3 regions of the Leptospira johnsonii genome follow, and region 2 is predicted to be linked to each of the others. Evidence: riboswitches for the same ligand, from Rfam matches in the RefSeq annotation. Region 2 holds a riboswitch; each other region holds the start of a gene.

Region 1 (6,788 bases), on a different contig from region 2:
AAAGTTTGTTTTGAAAGCCAGGGCGATTTCCTTTTTCTAAAGGTTGGTAAAGTCTGGAAGATTGGCAACCAGGGAGACGATTTCCGTAAGCGATAAAACCTACTTCAGTCTCTTCAGGAAGTTTATCTACAAAATGGCGAACATATTTTTTTGCCAGATGTACCTTTTGATAGATCCCAAGATACTCGTTCATGGAGCCGCTTGCATCTAAGATAAACAGTTTAGCGCTTTCTGATTGGCTAGGCATCACAAGTTCAGTAGATGTATCCGAATCTATAAAAGAAGAACTTAGAAGTATAGATATGAGAAGAATATACTTTAACTTTTCGTTATGAAGAAGAGGCCGGAATTTAAATATTCGGAAAAAGGGCATGGGAGATAGGAATACTATATTCCTTATCGGATAAAAGTAAAAACACCTTAGAGGCATAGGTCTTCGATTTATGTCTTATTTGTTCAAAGCCGGACTTACTTTTTGTTCCAATAAACGAACTGAGGATAAGATTGTATTTCTCCGAATCGGATCTTGAAACAAGAGACGGAGCCATATTCTAAAACCAATCGAAACGAATTCTCCAAAGGAAATCCTAAAACGATGGAAGACAAACATCGAATAGGTCCTCCATGACTGACCCAAATCGTTTTGTATTCGGAAGTTTCCCCTTCTTCGCTTTTTAGATTTTCCCAGGACTTTGCTTCTTGCAGACCTTCTTCCCAAGATTTTAAGAGCCTGTTCTTTAGCTCAGAATAGGTTTCACCTCCTGGAGGTCTTCGATTTACATAATCTTCCATCCAAGGATCCGTTTCCGACCTAGGTAGGTCCTCCCACAAACGTCCCTCCCAATCACCAAAGTCCAGCTCTTGGATATTCGAGTCTACTTTCCAAGCAGGAGTAATTGATTTTGATTCCAGATGTTTGCTGATATACTCCGCCAGACTATAACATCTGAATAGAGGACTAGTACGGATTGAATGTACTTTTTCAGGAAGAAGTTTCAGAACATTCTCAGCTTCTTTTTCAAAGCTAGAAGGAAGTCCTAGATCTGATTTGCCATAACAGGTCCCAGGTTCTACTTCGGGAGTTGTATGTCTGACTAAAAAGATTTCCAAGCTACGACGATCCCGATCAGATACAATAGTTCTGTTACTTGTTGGACTGCGCCCAAACAATCCCCTGTATATCCCCCCAACCACTTTTTATAAAAACTTCTGAGATATAAATATCCGAATGTTTGTAGTAGAAATGGATATAGTAAAAATCCGAACACTCGATCCGAAGGAAGATATGCGTTGTGAAAGAATGCGAGCCAAGGAGCCAATCCCCAGATCCCTGCGATAACTACATTAGAAGTTTTTAAAGTTTGAATGATCGGTTTTGCCTTGGAAAGCTGATCTTCTCTCACATAAGATAGTGTTTTAGCAGTGAATAAGGCCCAAAATCTACTAGAAGAATGAGAGGAAAGTATCGTGATGAATAATACCTCTATGGAAAATTCTTCCAAAGATTTATAACATACAAATTTAAGAAGAAGGACAAGTATGATCCCAATTGTTCCAAAAGCACCGATCCTACTGTCCTTCATGATCTCTAGGATCTTCTCTTTGGTCCAACCCCCGCCGAATCCGTCGCATACGTCGGTAAATCCGTCTTCGTGAAATGCTCCGGTTACCAAAACAGAAACCGCCATTGACAAAACAATGCTTATCTCCCAGGTCAAAGAGAGATCAGAAACCCAAAGAACGAACCATGTTGCAGTTCCAACAATCCATCCTACGAGAGGAAAATATCTGGAAGAAGAATTGAGATATTCGTCCGAATGTTCCACCCATGACGGAACAATGATACGAGTATTATAACGTACGGAGGAAAGAAAAATGATCAGTTCTTTGCGGATAAATCCAAACATGCAAAGACGAACTTATTCATTCCTCCGATTCGGGCAGCGAGAATTTACTTCCAACTTAGTCTTTTTTTTCGGAAACACCTGCGGATTCGAAGCTTGCCATTTCTCTTAAGAACGCCAATGCGGATTCTAAGATAGGATAGGCGAGTGCACATCCGGTCCCTTCTCCCAGACGAAGTCCGAGGTCTAGGATAGGGTCTGCGTCAAAAAATTCCAGGATCAGTCGATGGCCTTGCTCGGAAGACTTATGAGCAAAAACTGCATTGCGAACGATCTTAGGTTCCATTCTAGAAGCGGTTAAGAAGGCTGAACTTGCGATAAAGCCATCTACAAGGATCAAACGGTTTTCTTTATAAGAAGATAACATTGCCCCGCAGATCATCGCGATCTCGAAACCTCCGAACTTAGAAAGGACTTCTATCGGATCTTTCGGATTTACTTGGTGTTTTGCTCTGCATTCGGCTAAGATCTTTTTCTTACGCTCTAAAGATCCGTCGTCCAGGCCTGTTCCTCTTCCGGTAAGATCTTCTGCGGAACGATCCAGAAATACGGAAGCGAGTAAGGATGCACTCGAAGTATTTCCTATTCCCATTTCTCCGAAACCGATTACATTACAATCTTTCGGAACCTTGGTAGTCGCGATCTCCCCTCCGATACGAATTGCTTCTTCACATTCTTCTCTTGTCATTGCTGCTTCGTTCAGAATGTTTCTGGTTCCGGCTGCGATCTTGGCTGGGATAAAATCAGGATGGGTCTGTTCGAAATTACCGGAAACTCCAGCATCAACTACCAACAATTTGATCCCATGTTGTTTGCAGAATACGTTGATCGCAGCTCCTCCATTCAAAAAGTTTAATACCATTTGATAAGTAACTTCTTTCGGAAAAGCTGAAACCCCGGAGTCTGCAAGTCCATGATCCCCAGCGAATACTAGTAAATGAGGATTGGATAATACAGGATCGATTGTGTTTTGGATCGTGCCGATTCGGTAAGCAAGATCTTCTAATTTACCCAAGGCACCTAATGGCTTTGTCTTGGTATCTATTTTATTACGTAAAAATTTATCTAAGTTCAACTGGTGTACATCTTTTGGGCGGATCATATTCTTTTCATTTGTAAAAATTTTAAATTATTAAATCGAAAAAAGATCAGAAGATCTATGTTTCGTTTCAGGTTAAGGGGTTATCGATTTAGCGATGACTCCGTCTATATCAGGGCCTCCGTCAAAACTTCCTGCAGGAGTGGGAAAGGTGGATTGTCCTTTCGCATTCAATAGTTTAATAAACTTGAATCCGTTTGTTTGTAGATTGGAAAGCACTGTAGAATCGCATCCATTTGCAAATCGAGCATCTACCGCTAGATCGTCTAGATCGAATGGATCTCCACCTGCGTTTGCAACAAATGGATCCGGAAAAATTTCCGTAGGAGTGAGTGGATGAGTAACCATATTCCAAAGTACAGGATTTGCTCCTCCAAAACGGATCCAATCCGTAGGATCCAAACTGGCAGGGCTTGCAGCTCCGGTATATTGAGGATTAAACCCGCAATAATTTGTCCCGTCTAAGCTAACCTCTACGATTATAGGTTCTATAAAATAATTGATAGAAGCTTGTTGTTGGAAACCGTTCTCAAAAACGATAAAATCAATCCCTGTACCGTTAGTCACAGTTGCTCCATTCCAAGAAAGGATCAGAAAATTATTCGGGTCGGTAGAACCCATTGTATAAACGTCAAAACCACCCGTATTCTGTCCTCCTCCACAAACCCCGTTGATTGCTTTCTCAGGATCTTTGTATAGGACGCTAGGATTGCTGCCAGGTGCACTGACTACAGTATTTGCTAAAAGATATTCAGGGTCTATACTTGCCGGAGGGCAACTTCCAGAATTCGAAAGGGAATTTTGTCCGGTTAATAAAAGTCCAGTTAGATCAGTGCTGCTTCCGGAGCCATCACAACTTATGAGAAAGAGAAAAACAAACATTCCAAAAAACGCGAATTTACTTATTTGTTTCATACGTTGTGACTCTCCTTTCGCAATTTAGATCCGATTATGGGATCATGTAATTCCAGCCGAATCCATTACAGCCGTTCGTCTTTAAAGCAGAAGAATCACTAGTAGCAGTATCACTTTTTGCTTCTGCTAAAGTATTCTTTCCATATACGATTTGGCAATAATCGAAACAGCGGCTCGCACTAGAAGGGCAAGAATTACTACGAATTGCAGTCCAGTCTATTCTTCCGAATTTACTAGGATTAGAGGCATCATCTGCAGACGCTTGGTAATAAAGTTTTCTATTGGCGCTATCTATTTCAACGACGGTTAATTTTTGCATTCCTTGCTCGATCCAAGATTGAGCAGTTATAGCTGCGGTACCATAAACTGGTCCATCGGCTCCACCGGAATAGTAGCCTACTTGCCAAGAACCGCCAACTTCAATATAATTAGCTTGGACCAGCGCAGCGATAATCGCGCTATTATCAGACTCTGACTTTTCCGTTTCAAAACAAGCGGTGTTGATTAACGATAAAGCGAATAATATGATTATCGCTTTTGTCCTGAATTTTCTCATTTTCTCTCCTGGTTCTGCCGGATATCGCAGAAAAAGAAAATAAAAGCAAAATAACGTTAGTCGATCATTGATCTTACTAAGATCCGAACGATTTGGTATTTGCGGTGGTTTTCTTTTTCCGTTCGAGAGCCCCGACATTTTAGCTTTCGGGGCCCCATCGCAGAAGCGCGGATGCGCTAAAGAGCGAGATTTACGATACTCCCCAACCTCGAGGTTTCAGTATCGCGGGGAAGATCTGGCTTATTCCGTTTAAAACGGACATCACAGTTGCGGGTCAGCGCGGGATTTTCACCCGACTTCCTCCCTGAAAGCGTAATTCCAGGTTTTGGTTTAGCACTTCCCCTGGCAAGGGAAAAACTATAAGGATGCAAAAGCAGTCTATTCCTTGAAATATCCAAATAAATCGGCGATATTCTAAACATAAGAACGATTCGAAAGGCTTCGGTACATAATTTCAGATCGATGTGACATTCTACTCCGCAAAAAATTCGGGAAAGATCTTTCATAGACCGAAAATAAAAGAGAGAGTTCTAATAAAACTTCTAAAGAGGAATCCGATGAAAATTACCCGATCCACTTTTCTAAAAGCCGGAATTTTAAGCGCCGCAGCTTTGTTGGGAAGTCGTAAGGGAAATTTGTTCGCTCAGAATACTAACGCAGGAAAAAAGGTGATCGTACTTGGCGGAGGACTTTCTGGACTTTATTCGGCATACCTATTAGGAAAAACAGGAAGTAAGGTAACTCTGATAGAAGCTACAGACAGAGTCGGAGGAAGGGTTAGATCTATACAAGATCCTTCCGGTCATGTGGTGGATCTGGGGGCGGAATGGGTTTCTTCAGAAGACAAAACAGTTCGCAGTTTAGTTAGAGAACTTGGATTAAAAATTCAATCTTCTCCTTTAACTCCGGATCTGTTTTTAGGAACTTACAAAAAAGCGGGCACTTGGGAACTTTCTGCCAAGTCTCAAGAGATATTGAGCAAATTAGTATCACAAAATTCTAAATTAGATACAGCTCAACAGCAAGCTTTGGATCGGATCAGTTTTTATAATTATCTAATATACCAAGGAGTCAGTCCGGAAGATCTGACCTTACTCGGTCATAAACTTTCTCTTCATTATGGAGATAGTATCCGAGTTTTGTCCGCCGAAAAAGTTTTAGGTGATCTTGCACAATTCCCTCAAAGGAATAGCAGGATAGAAGGTGGAATGGAAAGTATCGCCAAAACTTTGGTGATGAATATAGAGAACACCGAGTTTGTCTTTTCGGATCCTGTTCTGTCTGTGGACCAAGATTCCGCCGGAGTTACTGTCACTACCGCTTCCGGAAGAAAGTTTAGCGGTTCTACTTGCATCTGCACATTACCGGCGAACCAAATCTCTAACGTAAAATGGAATCCAGGACTAGATAAGGAAAAACTTCTTGCTGCATTAAGAGTTCGTTATTCTCAGATCTATAAATTGTTTTTGATTTTGAAAGAGTCTCCATGGGAATCTTCTCCTTTTGCGGTTCATTCGGATGCTGCGGCTCAATTCTTATATGATGCCGGGACCAAGTCTGACACTGGAGATAAGGTTTTAGGAGTGATCGCGAACGGAGATAGATTCTCTGTATTCGATTCTGCCAGCCAGGATCAAAAGGTAGAATATATTCGTCTTACTCTGGATCGTTTGGGTCTAAAAAAGGATCTGCAGATCCAAAGATTCTATTTTACGGAGCCTAAAAAAGACTACGTTCCGAATGGAATTGCTGAATTTCCACCGGGAAGTTTTGGATCAGAGATCATTCTAAGAAAACCGTTCGATCGTATCTTCTTTGCAGGAGAACATACAGGGGAAATTACCGGAACAGTGGAGGCTGCTTTAAGCTCGGCGATCAAAGCAGTAAATCTGGTTTAAAACAAAAAACCCGGAATCTATTTCTTCCGGGTTTTTTATTTCAAGAATGTAAGTCGGAGGATTAGTCTTCTATTACGCTCATCGCGTATTCTGAGATCGCATCCCTTCTTTGCTCTGCAAAGTCTTTATGGAACCAAAGGTTCTGGATCTTAGAAGCTTCTTTCTTGTTTCCGATGGTGATCTTGGTCATACACTCATCTACTGCAAATTTCATGGCTTCTTTTCCTGTCTCTCCGAGTCCTTTATTCCGTTTTTTGCGGACGATTTGTCCTCCGGATTTTTCCACTCGTTTGACTAGAGCATCGTAATCTTTATCATCGATGCAGAATACAGTCTCAGCTTTCTTGGAATCTCCCATTTTCACGTCTACCTCATAGAGAGGAGCGCTGGAAATATGGATGAGTCCTAATTCGAAG
Region 2 (6,788 bases):
GGTGCTCCCTCCCTTCCTTCCTCTAGTAAGTATGTAAGGAATGGAAAATTCGGATTGGAATTTAATATCTAATAATGCTTCTTTTGATTCCGCGGCGGATACAAATCCTACGGGAACTCCAATCACGAGAGAAGGTCGTGCACCTTCTTCTTGCACGAGTCTTACGGTCTCTAAAAGAGCAGTAGGTGCATTTCCAATCGCGATCACACTTCCATTCAAAAGTCCTAAATTAGCGGCCTTGCGCATGGACTCTATTGCTCTTGTTGAGTTATTTTCCTTCGCTCTATGGATCACTTCCGGATCACTGATGAAACTATAAGTTCTACAACCATAAGCGTCCAAACGTTCTTTGTTTAAACCTGCGATGATCATCTGAACATCACAAATGATCGGGCATCCATTTTTCAAAGCTTGGATGCCGTCTCTAATCGCATTTTCTTGGATCTTTGTTAGATCCCTATATTCAAAATCCGCAGTAGCATGTATGATCCTTCTAACAACTTCCCAGTCACCCGGAGGATGAGGATGATGTCCCGCTTCTTCATCTATGATGGCAAAGGAATTATTTTCGATTTCCCTTCCTAAAGAAGTCATTTGTCGCATATCGTTCATTTATTCCGCTTCTCCTTTGATTCCCCAGCCTTCCGGAGCCTCGAACTTTCCTAAAAGTGTTCCGTCAAAATCCACCATATAAGTGGAAACTCTTAAACCTAATCCGTGTTTAGAACAATTTTGGGAAACGATCTCGCAGATCCTGGTAGTGATATGAAAATGCCCGGATTCTTTACAAATATCTAATACATGTCTTGCTGTATTCGCCGCTTCTATACTGGAACAAACCGTTTCAGGGATTTCTAAAGTTCTTGCGATATTTGCAAGCATCTTAGTATTTACAGAAGATCCTCCTCTATGGGTCATCATTACGCCATCAGCCATCTTTGAGAGTTTTCCGATCATTCCCACTATGACCACATGGTGGATATCTTCTTTGATTGCAGTTTTGATCCCTGTTCCAATAAAGTCGCCGACTTGTATAAATGCGATTTCATTCATATTAGGAAGAAGGTCCATTGCGAACTTTTCGGACTTTCCTCCCGTAGTTAAGGTGATAGTTTGTTCTCCGTATTCTCTTGCGACTTGTATCGCCTGTATTACACTTGCCTTATATGCCGCAGTGGAATACGGTTTTACGATCCCAGTGGTGCCTAGTATGGAAATTCCCCCGATCAATCCCAGACGTTCATTCATTGTTTTTTTGGCCATCTCTTGGCCGCCTGGAACGCTGATGGTTACTTCTGCGCCTGAAAATGTGGAGCCTATCAATTCTTCTAAGATCATTTCCGTAATATTCTTTCTAGGCACCGGATTGATTGCAGGCTCTCCTATTTCTAAACCGAGTCCCGCTTTGGTAACTACTGCTACTCCTTCTCCACCTTTTAATACGATTTTGTTTTCTTGGTTAAGTTTTACTTCTGCAGTTAACTCCGCTCCATGAGTACAATCCGGATCGTCTCCTGCGTCTTTGATGATACTACAAACAGCGCTATCCTCGGATATCTCACAACGTTTTAGTTCGAAAATGACTTTTCTTTTATTTGGAAGAGTAGTTTCGATTTCCTTAATAGTTTGGCCTAAGATCAGAACTCGGGTGGCTGCTTTTGCCGCTGCGGCTGAGCAAGCGCCCGTAGTAAAACCTTCTCTTAGCTCTTTGGTTGCCATTTATACTCCGAGGCTTAAGTTAGGAGCAGGATTTCTCTGAGTATTAAAGAATGCTTCCATTCCTATCCTGGATTCTAATGTTCCCAAACGGACCAGTTCGGATCTTACTTCTCTAATAATATTTCCATCCCCGCTTAAAAATGCATTCTCCGGAACGGTGCAGTCTCCCAAAATCGATTTCAAAATTTCTAATACAGTTGAGATCCTATTTGGATCGGAAACGGAAGGGATCTGGAATATGTTCGGAAAATTTGAAGTCCCTTTGAAAAGATTTTTTAATTCTTTTTCAGAAAGAAAATCATCCTCTTTTGTTTTGAACCAAACAGCTGTTGTGCTATCTAAACGGCCTGAAAATTTTTGGGAAAGAAGAAGTCCCGCAAGAGAAGTGATCCCAGTATCCGTCGCCAGAATAAGAGAAAAACCGGGAGAAGGCCATGTTGGATCTCCTACAAATTTTCCCCAAGGCCCTGAATATTCTAATTCGTTTCCTAATTTCAATTCAGGAAGGATGCTAGATGCTTTTCCGGTACCTAAACGTTTAACGCAGATCTGAAAAGAATCCGTTTTGGAATCGGAAGACAGAATAGAATAGGCCCTCTTGATCGGTTTTCCTTCGCTATCGTTCCCAGTATTTAGAATAACGTATTGTCCTCCTACAAACTCAAAAGGAGATCCATCCGATCTTTCAAAACAGTAAATATCAGACGAAGGACTTACATTTTCCTTATGGACTAATTTGAGAAGTTTTTGGTTCAATGTTCCTCCTAAGACGGGTAGATCTCATGCACAAAGTCGTGCATTTCTTCTAAATCCAGATATAAGGTTTGGAATGCTTTGGCGGAATTTTTCAGATCGAGTTCCACTTTTTTTGTAAGGATGAGAAGAGAAGTATAATATCCCGATTTAGGATCTTTTGGTGTAAGCCCTGAAATTTTTTGTTCTAACTCGACCAAGCTTGCTTCGAAAAATCGGATCAGGTCCTCAAAATTATTCGCATTCGTCAATGATTGGATCGGTCCGGGGTAAGAAAGTGCTTCCGTTCCTATTTCATTTTTTTCATGTTGGATCACCGATTCATCCTTGATGCCAAGAACATTCATCATTCCTAATCTTAAAGCCGCAATTTCATGACATGCCATACTATATTCCTATTGCATAATATTATCAACTAAACGGGAAACCAATCTATCCTGTAAAAGATGCTCGGAAACCAGATCCTCTGCATCGTCGACGCTTACTTTTTGGTACCAAACTCCGTCCGGATAGACTACTACTACGGGACCTTCTCCGCATCTTCCCATACAAGAAGAACGGGAAATTTTAAAATCCAAATGTTTTCCCTGTACTTTCAAAATGGATCTTATCCGAGACACTAGGGCAGAACTTCCTTTGCTTGCGCAGTCTATATTCTCGCAAACAAATATATGTTTTTGTAAATTACGATGAGGGAATATATGTGGAGCTGCTTGGTTATGAGTTTCCAAATGACGGATACTCCAAAGAAGAGCCTTCAAACCTCCAACCTTTTTAGAAAGACCTGGAAGTTGTGCCCTGTATTCGCAGGTATCACAAGGAAGAGAGAATTTCCCGGAAATACAATCTTGGATCCTTTCATCCATAACGGAGAATAGTTCCGGATCCGGGCCAAGGTAGGAAGATAGCTCAGTTTTGATCCAAGGGAATTTTTCGGAGAAGTTTTGTACTAAGGAGGAGATCTTTTGGATCAACTTACCACCGAACAAAAAGTAGGGGACCACCAGAAGTTTTTCCGGTCTCAACTTGGAAGCCATCTCCAAAGTATCTTGAAGAAGAGGGCTGGTGATCCCTATGAAGGAGGGAAGAACAAAGGAGAAATGATTCCCTTCTTGGAATAATCGAACCGTTTTATAAAAATCGCCGTTTGCATCCGGATCAGAAGATCCTCTGTTTACAATGATCACTCCAGTTTTAGAAGATTGTTCTTTATTCGGAGGTAAAAATTCTTCTGCACGTTTTCTGAGTAAGGATACCATCTTAGAATGGATGCCTAAACTATTTGTTATTTTGAAAGAATGGTTAGGAAACTCCGACTTGATCCTATCCAGAACGATTGGAATATCATTTTTTATATGACCGGAAGTATATAAAAAAAGAGGAAATATAATAATATTAGAATATTCTTCGCTAAGTTCTCTCAGCGCAGTTTCAAGATCCGGTTTCGCTAATTCCACATAAGCGTGGGAAATTTTTAGATCTGGGCGGGTAAGCGAATAGGCCTCAACCAAGGAAACAAATTCCAAATTGGAATTTTCTTCCCTGCTTCCATGACCCAACACCAATACCGCGAGTTTAGGTTTCATTTGAATCCCAATACCTGTTTAGGTTTCCAGAGTAGAAAAAATAAAGACGATAATAAGAACCAGAAGATCAGATTTGTGAGAAGGGTTGTATATTCGAATTGAATTCTTAATTCTTTCGGCGCGGCAAAGTCCTCGGAAATTTTAGGAACTCCAAGGTAAAAGGGAAAACCTACAAAAAATAGGGCCGTTACTATTGCTAAGGTCCATTTTAATAGATTACGAATTTTTAAATAAGATAGAATGGTCTGAGACCCCAATGCGCCTGCTAAACTAGAACCGACACAAAGATACCACCAGGCCTGTCTTTCCGGATAGTCGTAAGCACCCGAGGCTCTACCTGGCAATTCGGGAGGAAGTCCTAAAAATGGGATCCCGAAGAAGATTAAAAATCCTCCGATAGTAAATAGAATACTTAGGATGATTGCCTTGGATAAGGATAGACTTTCAAAGAATCCGTTTAGAGGAAAGAAGGCAATCCAGATCGAGAGCAAAACTCCAAAAGAAATCCCTAATAGAGTAGAGCCGACGATAGTTCCCAAATTTCTCTTTTGAAAAAGACCTCCGCTCACAATTTCATCGGAAGTGTTAGTCTGTGCTTTCGCATGGGAATGAGTTTCTCCATGCCCATTAGAGTGGATATGCGTTTTGCCAGTATTTGAATTTTCAGATATGGATATGGATTTGGATTTGGATTTGGATTCAAACTTCTCTGCTTCTAAGATCAGCGGAAGATTCCATACACAAACCAATATCCCCAAAACGAAACCGGATACTAGGCCGACTAATAATCCGGTCTTTAAAAGATCAGAAAATCCTGATCTTAATGGCATGGAAATCCCGTGGAATGTCTGATATCATGGAAAGTATCGTGCAAATACACCATGGGTTCCAGGCCTACTACATAGATCATAGAAAAGGCAAGGAATACGGATAGAACCAGAATAGAACCTCGAAGCCATAATCTGGCTCTCGAAATATCCTTCGAAACGGAGATCGAGCGCATAAAAATCCCTCCTAAGAGATCTTCACCTAACAAGATATAAACGATATCTAGGTACAAAAGATTGCGCCTAAGCATCGTACGAACAAAATTAATTTGAGTTTAGTTACGGCCCGTCTTACATCCGAGACTGGATCACGTAGCTTCAGGATTTTTGTAAGGTCGTTTTCTGACTCGAGATCGTCCTACTCAGCACGTCTTCCCAGGTTTTACACCCAGTGACATCTTGTGCCTTTTGTCCCTCTTACAGCGGCGGGTACCGTGACGGAATTGCACCGTCTTCCCATAGATGAGACCATCTATGTTCCTACAAAAATTGTCTGAAATTTTAGGATCTATTTAGTTGAGTAATTTTGTATAGCCTTTTATTTCGCGATCGAATAAAAATATATGCACAACGCTTATACTTTCTGTTTTTTCTTGTCCAGTCTGGACTGAGCCGCTTTTAATTCCGAATCCGTAAGTTTAATACTGAATTCTGGAAAATGCCTGAATAGAAAATATTGGAGCCAAGAATCCCAGCCTGTGTATCCGATAAATTTTGAATTCGGGATCCATTTCAGAATTGCCTTTGCGACAGAAATGATCGAATGCACTCTATTTAATGCGGAACCCATTTCTATTTCCTTACTCAATTCAGGTTTGTCGGTATTCTCCTTTTCCAAACCTGGAGTGTCTGTAGTAGGTGGAAGAAATAATTTTACCTTCACTCCATGAAGCATCATCTCTTGGCGGAAACCTTGTGCAAAACCTACGATCGCAAACTTACTCGCTGAATAAGCTCCGTAACCATAGATGGAAAAGAATGCCAAGGTAGAGGCTAAGAATACGATCTCTCCGCTTTTTTGTTTGGCAAAATGGTCGCTAAATGCAAGTGCGCTGTTCACATGTCCAAAATAATTCACATCCATTAGGTTTCTGTAAACTTCGTCATCTAGGTCGGAAGCTTCTCCTGCTTTTGCAAAACCGCTGCTGCAGATCAAAAGGTCTAATCCTCCTAAGGTTTGGATTGCCTTTTTGGCTTCTTTTTCTAAAGCTTTCTTATCTGACACATCCAAAACTGCGTATCCAAAGACTGCTGTTGGAGCTCCAACAGCCTTCAATTCTTGGACTGTTTTTTCTAAGTTAGATTTTCCTCTGGCAGAAACGATTACACTTGCTCCTGCCTTCGCTAATTCGATTGCAATTCCTTTGCCTATGCCTGCGGAACCACCTGTTATAAATGCTTTTTTACCTTTGTATCTGCTGAATGACATGTTGAAAAATTCTCTTCGATGCGGGCAAGATTTCCCTTTTTAGAAAACTATTCAATCTAATTCGAAACTTTTTACGCAAAGAATTCGAGAACTTGTTCCAAAATCTTAAATTCCAGGTTTTGGTCCTAAAACAAATCTTGCCTTTTCATTCCCGTGATACTGAATACGGGAGAATTCAAGGCTCCAACAATGCAGGACATACCTTTTCTGGAAAATCTAAGGAAGAAGATCCCAAGTTTAGAAAAGAATTGGGATCGTTATACTTCCATGTTAAAAGAAAGGAAAGTCCCGGCAAAAACCGTGCTCATCAAAAGAGGGGTTTATACCAAAAACATTTTCATCGTTAAAAAGGGATGCTTACGGTTAAAATTCGAAGATAAGGGCAGGGATATCACGATCGCATTTTTTCCAGAGAACCGAGCAATCACTTCTATTCATAGTTATAGAGGAACTTACAAAGACAGTCAATTGAGT
Region 3 (6,788 bases), on a different contig from region 2:
GAACCTAATAATCTTTCCCAATCGAAGAAACCTAGATCTTTCAGATTCAGATTGAATACTCTTGCGATCTCCTTTTTGGTTTCTTCAGAATAGTAATTATCGTAGCCTCTGTCTGTTCTTTGGGTGAAGTAAGAATCTTCATAATACTTGGAAACTTCTTCCAAGCTGGGTTGAGGATTGACCTGTACAAGTTTACATTTTTTGCATTCTACTATTTGGAAGGTCTCTCCTTTGGGGCTTGCCTTGGAGAAGAGTGGAGTGAATTCTGAATTAGAACAAGTATTGCAAGGGATGGATTGCATACTATAAGGATCGGTGATTTGCTGGAATTTAGAACATAAAATGCGAATTTTCTTATGTAAAAATTTCCTTGCGTTCTAATATAATCGAGCTAGTTTGTAAATCGTTCTTATGGACACGAAACTTTGCATATTCAAAATTCGGTTTCGGTCCATTCTGTTATTTCTGGCCCTGATCTTTTTTGTGCCTTCTTGCGGGGTATATCTTTTATTCGATGAAGAGAACGATTATTTTACCGAAGAAAGAAAGAACCAATCGGACAGGCTGGCTATTTTCGGACTTCTACAATCTTATAACAGTTCGGTTCCTATAGTATTTTCTTCCACCGAGTTTACCACTCCTACTTGGGGGCCTGCGACTTATTCGATTTTTGTGGACAGTATACCTTCTTATTGGCTGGAACAAAACTTTCAGTTTAATATCTTTATCCAGGCAGTCTGCAGTAATGTTTCGGTTAATTCCGTTAACGGAGTTCAAGGTTCTGCAGATTCTTCCCAAATTTTTTTCGCTCCCAACTATTCTTCGATCCTAATACAGGTAGACGGTAACACTGCAGGGATGGATTGCAAAGTTTCAGGATATTGTGATATATCGCATAGTGTACATAATCCTATACCGCAATTATTGAGTCAGGGCCAAGCTCTGGGAACCGTTAGGGCACACTTTCCTCCTACTTGTTCTTTTTAAGGCTTGCTTTTTCGTTTAATCCATTATTAAACATAAGCATGCGAACTTCTCTTTGTCTTAGAAATAAATTAATAACAAGTTTTATCTTTCTTATGCTCATTGTTCATAACGTAAGTTGTGGACTTGTGCTTACTGGAACGGATGTGGGCAAAGAGTTCTTAGGTCTTTCAGAAGAAGATAAAAAAGACCCGGAAAAGGCGACTGCGGCTTTGTTGTCCTTGCTGACCGGCGGAAGTAATTCATTGTTAGTGTTTACTCCTGTTGCGCTTTCAGTAACTGCAGGTGCAACTGCCACATACCAAGTAGCCCTTAGATCGGTTCCTACCGATTGGACGAGCAATGATGTGACAGTAGGTTTCGATATAGACGTATCCTCTTGCCCTTCCGGTACTTTTCCAAATTTTTGGCCTTTTACTTTTAGTCCTCCCTATAGCCCTATAAACAATTTGAATTTTAGCACCGTTAATCCAGGATCTTGTATCGTAAAATACACTGTGAGTGGAGAAGTAACTTCTCAAGTTTCCGGTTTAACAGTAGGCGATGATGCAGGATCTCTTCCTTTATTGATCCAGCTGAACGGTGTAGTTACAGCAGGTAATTAAGGGGACCTTGCCATAGAAAAACCGCTTTGCCAGAGATAGGGTTTCTAAAATCCTTCCCCTATGTATAGAATCCTCGTATTGTCCTCTCTTTTGGGACTCTCAATTTTATTTTCCGAATGCCAACCGATCGAATCCGTAGAGCCGGAAACTTTGAAGATCAAAGCGGTGGGAGATTTGGTCATGGGAACCAATTATCCGGAGAATAAACTTCCTTCCGATCCTAGAAACACTTTGTTCTCTCAGGTGGAACCTAGTTTGAGAGGGGCAGATATACTATTTGCTAATTTTGAAAGTACTCTGACCGACTATCCTCATTGTGCCAAGAATATCAATCGTCCTCTTATATTTGCTTTTAGAACTCCTCCATCATATGCAAAAATCCTAAAGGATGTTGGATTCGATATAGTTTCGATTGCCAACAACCATAGTTTGGATTTTCACCAACAAGGTTTTGAGGATACCGCTAAAAATCTTTCAGAAGCAGGAGTTCGATTCACCGGAAAAAAAGGCGCGATCACTTATATGAACGTAAAAGGGATTTCCGTGGCTTGGATTGGATTCAGTCATATGGAAAGCGCTCATAACCATGTGAACCAAATAGAAGAAGGTGTAGCTCTCGTAAAGGAAGCTAAGAAAAAAGCGCAGCTTGTATTCATCTCCGTTCATGGAGGAGCAGAAGGTGGACCTGCTTTACACGTAAAAAACGAACAGGAAAGATTTTACGGAGAATATAGAGGGAACCTTGTCGCACTTTCCCATGCTCTCATCGATGCAGGGGCGGACTTATTTATAGGACATGGTCCTCATTTGCCTAGAGCATTCGAATTGTATAAAGGAAAACTGATCGCTTATTCTTTAGGAAACTTTTTGGGTTATAGAGTATTCTCTACAAAAGGATACGGAGGTTACTCTTTAGTTTTAGAAGCTGATCTGGACAAACAAGGGAATTTTATTAAGGGCAAGATCCATTCACTGCAGTTAAGCCAAAACGGTATTCCAGCTCCTGATCCGGATGCAAAAACTACTGAGCTGATCCAATCTTTGACTAAGTCGGATTTTCCAGGCAAAGGACCTAAGATCCAATCGGATGGAAGTTTCCATCCTTAATCTAGGTCTGTCATGTAGGAGCTCCTACAAATTTCGCCCCTATTTTTAGTTGTAAATTTTGCGATTCTATGATATAGGGGAGTGGCTTCTCCCACTAACCCGCCTCCACCACCCAAGATCTGGGTGGGGTCGGCTTCGAAACTACGTTGGAGTTCCAACATACGACGCCAACAGAACTCTCTAAAATAAAAAAGCCGATGAGGTAACCCCGACATCGGCCTTCTACTTAATAAAACCTTAATGTGAATTATTGGGTTTTGCCGGTAGGTTCCAATGCTCCTGCAGGAGCTTTGAAATTGATCTCATAAATATCATAATGAGAATCTCTCCAACCTGTTACATAAGCCACAGAAACTCCTAAGAAATATCTAAGTCCGAATTTTAGAGCGTTTGTAGCGAAGGCTGCGATCTCTTCGTCGGTGACTGAGAAAGGATGGACTTTATTTCTGGTCTCGTCCAGATATAATCCTTCCCAAGTCCCTATCGCGGTTCCCTTATATTCTAAACTTAGAATACGGCCTGTAACGGAAAAATTCCTTTTTCCTCCGGATTTGGTTTTGCTTACGATCTTATCGGGAAGACCCTTAGGAAGCGATTTCTCTTGAAGTTGTGCTCCTACAACTTCGTAATCGGAAGACAATGCGATTGCTTCGAATCTGTGGATCCTATATTGGACCAAAATTTCTTGGTTTAAATTTTTACTTAAGAAATTTACAACGTCTGCATTTTCAGGACGCACGCTGAATTCGATCTTTTGTTTTGCCGGAACAAAACATTCGTCCTTCATTTCGTCGCAAGCTTCTGAATCGTTTATTGTATAAACTTCTAAAAGACCTTCGTAGGATTCGAAAATGACCCCTCTGCTTTCGAATTGGATCAATTTGGCAACTGTCCAACCCTCGGAATAAGTTCCGGCCGCGGATAAGGATGAGGTAGTTAAAAGAAAGATCCCTAATAGAAGAAATCTTAAGGATGGAATTCGTTTCATTCGAGTTCGGTGCTCCCTGTTATGTAGGTAGACCCGAAGGAGTTTCCTTTGGGCCACGAATTCGTGAATCCTTTCCGGTTTTTATCTTACATCAAGAAAATATTTCTTTGAACGGTTGAAAATGTTGGAACTCCAAAAAGGGGTTCAAGGGGCCGCCTCCTCACTTCGTTCGGATCGGGCTGCTCCGGGCTCGGACAAATGTCCTCGCACTTCGTGACTAAAGCCCTTCGCATCCCGAGCTCCTTTTTGAGATTGCCCCTCCAAGTCGGGTTGGGAACCTGGTCTTGCTAGTAGATCTGAAAAGGGAATCCGGTGAGAATCCGGAGCTGTACCCGCAGCTGTAAACGCCAAAACGATCGGACAAAACCACTGTCGAAAGACGGGAAGGGTCCGAACCGGGCGTGAGTCAGAAAACCTATCCGAGCTACTTTCAATACTATGGCTTTCGGGAGTTAAGGCCTCATGCACAAAAGACCCAAACGAATCGGTAAGATCCTTCATCTAGGGCTCTTTCTATTTTCCATTCAAATATTTTCCCAAGAGAACCAAAAGACGGAGACTTCCACTGTAAAAGTGGTGGGAAAGACCAGCTCAAATTCTCAACCCGAAAATTTCAGAAAGAATCCAACTGGTTTCCAAACTTCCATTGATCTGGACCAATACAGTGCACGTTATACGAATCTTCCCGACGTTTTAGAAAGAGAAGCAGGAGTCCGGATCAGAAGATACGGAGGACTAGGTTCTTATTCTACACTTTCACTCAGAGGGACGAATCCGAATCAAACCAGGATCTTTATAGACGGAGTTCCCTTTAATAATGCGCAAGGAGGAGAAGTAAACCTAGCAGATCTTCCCTTCGACAATTTACAAAGTATAGAAGTTTACAGAAGTGGTGCACCTGTCGGATTTTCAGGATCTGCAATCGGTGGAAGTGTAAATTTAGTCACAAGAACGGGATCGGGTCCGCCTAAAACTCGAGTAAATATAGGTGCTGGAAGTTTTAATACTGGAAAGGGTAGCATAACGCATACAGGGACTTATGGCGGGATCGGGACCAGTGTATTCTTATTGGGAGAAAAATCGGACCAAAACTTTTCTTATCTAAACAATCATGGAACCTTGCTCGTTAATCCTTTGGATGATACGATTGATAGAAGAAGGAACGCACAATACGAAAGGACTTCCGGTATGCTCGGACTCAGTGGGGATATCGGAGCTACTAAGATCAAATTTTGGAATGATCTAAATTATAGATTCCACGGAATTCCAGGTCCTGCAAGTAACCAGACCCAACAAGTACATCGCAGATATCTTAGAAATACTTCCTCTCTTGGAACGGATACAAAAGGTTTGTTCGACGGGTTATTAAGGTTGGAAACCCGAGCTTTCACTTCATTTACGAACGACGATCTATTCGATCCTAAATCGGAATTCTCCAAAGGAACTCCTAATTCTACGGCTCATATGGGACAGTCGGGATTTCAGATCACTCCTACACTTTATTTATTAGAATATTATCAAATTTTGAAATTCCATGCAGGGGTAGAAAGGGAAACTTTCGAAAGGTCCAGGAGTACACCTCAAAATATAGATTTAAAATACGAGCCCGGTAAAACTAGGACGTACACTACTTTTCAAGTGGAGGATGAATTCAGATTTTTAGATGGAAAATTGGTTTTGACCACGGGAGTTTCTTGGGATTCTTACCGGGATAAATTCCAATCCGACGAACCTTGGTATAGAAAACAGAACCCTTTCGCTTCTTCTATTAAAACTACCGAATTTTCGAATCCTAAAACGGGGCTTCTCTGGAGATTTTGGGAAAAGGAAAATTATTCTTTGGAATTCAAATCTAATATTGCAAGGCAATATAGGATCCCAAGTTTCTTGGAACTTTTCGGGGAAGTGGGGACGATCATAGCAAACGACTCACTCAAACCGGAAAGAAGTGAGAACGCGGATGCAGGCATCACGGGGAAATATAAAAACGGAGAACTCAAATCTAATATTACGATTTCCTATTTTAGAAAAAGGATCAAGGACATGATCCTATTCATTCCGAATTCTCAGTTTACCTTGAGACCCGAAAATGTGGACTCTGCTCGGATAGACGGTGCGGAAGTTTCTCATAAGACGGAATACAAGGGCTGGAAATTTTTATTAGAATATACATACCAAGAGGCGATCAATACTTCCCCCGCACCTTATTTAAACGGTAAATATCTACCTCTTAGGCCGAAACATGAGATTTCCGGGACCGTCGCATATAGAGGAAAAACCTGGGAACTTGGTTTTGAAGGTGTTTATGTAGGAGCGGTCTTCAAAGACAGGACAAACGAATATGTGAATTACCAACCCGCCCGTCAGATTTGGAACGCATATCTCACACTTGTATTGTATTCTTTTCCCGAGGAAGAGGATCCTACAAAAAAAGGAGAAAAGACTCCCAAAGAACTGCTCTTAAGTATAGATGTTAGGAATATGGGAGATAAAAGAGTAGAGGATATTGTAGGATATCCTCTGCCGGGAAGAAATTGGTTTATCACATTAAGCGGGAGGTTTTAAGATGAGATATAGATTTCCTTCCATTCTTCCAGCTTTACTTATTTTCTTTTCCTTCTGTGGAGATATTGAAAGGCCACCGTTATATACTTTATTCTTAACTCCAAATCTTCCGAACAATATAGGAGTGGTGACCACTGACTTTGCAAGCGGGGGCAGATTTAAGGTATTAAATCCGGAACTTCTTCTTTCTTATCCTGGGTTAACGCCGATCCATTCGGATGCACTAGCCAGATTCGGGAATGGTAGAGTGTATATTCTAAATCGTTTAAATAGGGACAGCATTCAGGTTTTAGATCCGGATTTTGGGTTCCAAACCGTGGCGGAATGGTCCATGGGCTCCGGGACAAACCCGACAGATATTGCGATCGTCGGTCAGAATAAGGCTTATGTATCACTTTATGGATCTAGAATATTAAGGATCATTCATCCTTTGACTGGTGCGAATTTGGGACAAATAGATCTGGGGGGATATTCCGAGCCAAGTGCTATTCCTGATAATCTCCCTGAAATGTCCGGAATGCAGATCGTAGGTACGAGTC

What was found. Region 2 has a riboswitch for cobalamin ahead of LPTSP_RS01395 (CbtB domain-containing protein). Riboswitches for the same ligand answer to the same signal wherever they lie in the genome.
Region 1: linked by a shared signal. The riboswitch ahead of LPTSP_RS13090 (hypothetical protein) and the one ahead of LPTSP_RS01395 (CbtB domain-containing protein) in region 2 are both predicted to bind cobalamin.
Region 3: linked by a shared signal. The riboswitch ahead of LPTSP_RS06500 (TonB-dependent receptor) and the one ahead of LPTSP_RS01395 (CbtB domain-containing protein) in region 2 are both predicted to bind cobalamin.

The regions. Positions count from the first base shown of each region.
Region 1 covers NZ_BFAY01000011.1:885,824-892,611, reverse strand. Annotated here, with positions in the region: gene LPTSP_RS13115 (vWA domain-containing protein) at 1-373, opposite strand, end outside; gene LPTSP_RS13110 (histidine phosphatase family protein) at 469-1,110, opposite strand; gene LPTSP_RS13105 (adenosylcobinamide-GDP ribazoletransferase) at 1,095-1,907, opposite strand; gene cobT (nicotinate-nucleotide--dimethylbenzimidazole phosphoribosyltransferase) at 1,963-3,006, opposite strand; gene LPTSP_RS13095 (LIC_13355 family lipoprotein) at 3,079-3,918, opposite strand; gene LPTSP_RS13090 (hypothetical protein) at 3,953-4,474, opposite strand; adenosylcobalamin (AdoCbl) riboswitch at 4,666-4,792, opposite strand; gene LPTSP_RS13085 (flavin monoamine oxidase family protein) at 5,032-6,372, shown strand; gene LPTSP_RS13080 (toprim domain-containing protein) at 6,434-6,788, opposite strand, start outside.
Region 2 covers NZ_BFAY01000005.1:21,886-28,673, forward strand. Annotated here, with positions in the region: gene LPTSP_RS01365 (precorrin-8X methylmutase) at 1-612, opposite strand, end outside; gene LPTSP_RS01370 (cobalt-precorrin-5B (C(1))-methyltransferase) at 613-1,719, opposite strand; gene LPTSP_RS01375 (FAD-dependent oxidoreductase) at 1,720-2,475, opposite strand; gene LPTSP_RS01380 (DUF3209 family protein) at 2,484-2,858, opposite strand; gene LPTSP_RS01385 (CbiX/SirB N-terminal domain-containing protein) at 2,868-4,058, opposite strand; gene LPTSP_RS01390 (CbtA family protein) at 4,055-4,888, opposite strand; gene LPTSP_RS01395 (CbtB domain-containing protein) at 4,879-5,061, opposite strand; cobalamin riboswitch at 5,201-5,384, opposite strand; gene LPTSP_RS01400 (SDR family NAD(P)-dependent oxidoreductase) at 5,460-6,314, opposite strand; gene LPTSP_RS01405 (Crp/Fnr family transcriptional regulator) at 6,504-6,788, shown strand, end outside.
Region 3 covers NZ_BFAY01000007.1:231,448-238,235, reverse strand. Annotated here, with positions in the region: gene LPTSP_RS06525 (class I SAM-dependent methyltransferase) at 1-302, opposite strand, end outside; gene LPTSP_RS06520 (hypothetical protein) at 412-987, shown strand; gene LPTSP_RS06515 (hypothetical protein) at 1,080-1,589, shown strand; gene LPTSP_RS06510 (CapA family protein) at 1,650-2,696, shown strand; gene lsa26 (surface adhesion protein Lsa26) at 2,944-3,684, opposite strand; cobalamin riboswitch at 3,944-4,118, shown strand; gene LPTSP_RS06500 (TonB-dependent receptor) at 4,147-6,249, shown strand; gene LPTSP_RS06495 (YncE family protein) at 6,251-6,788, shown strand, end outside.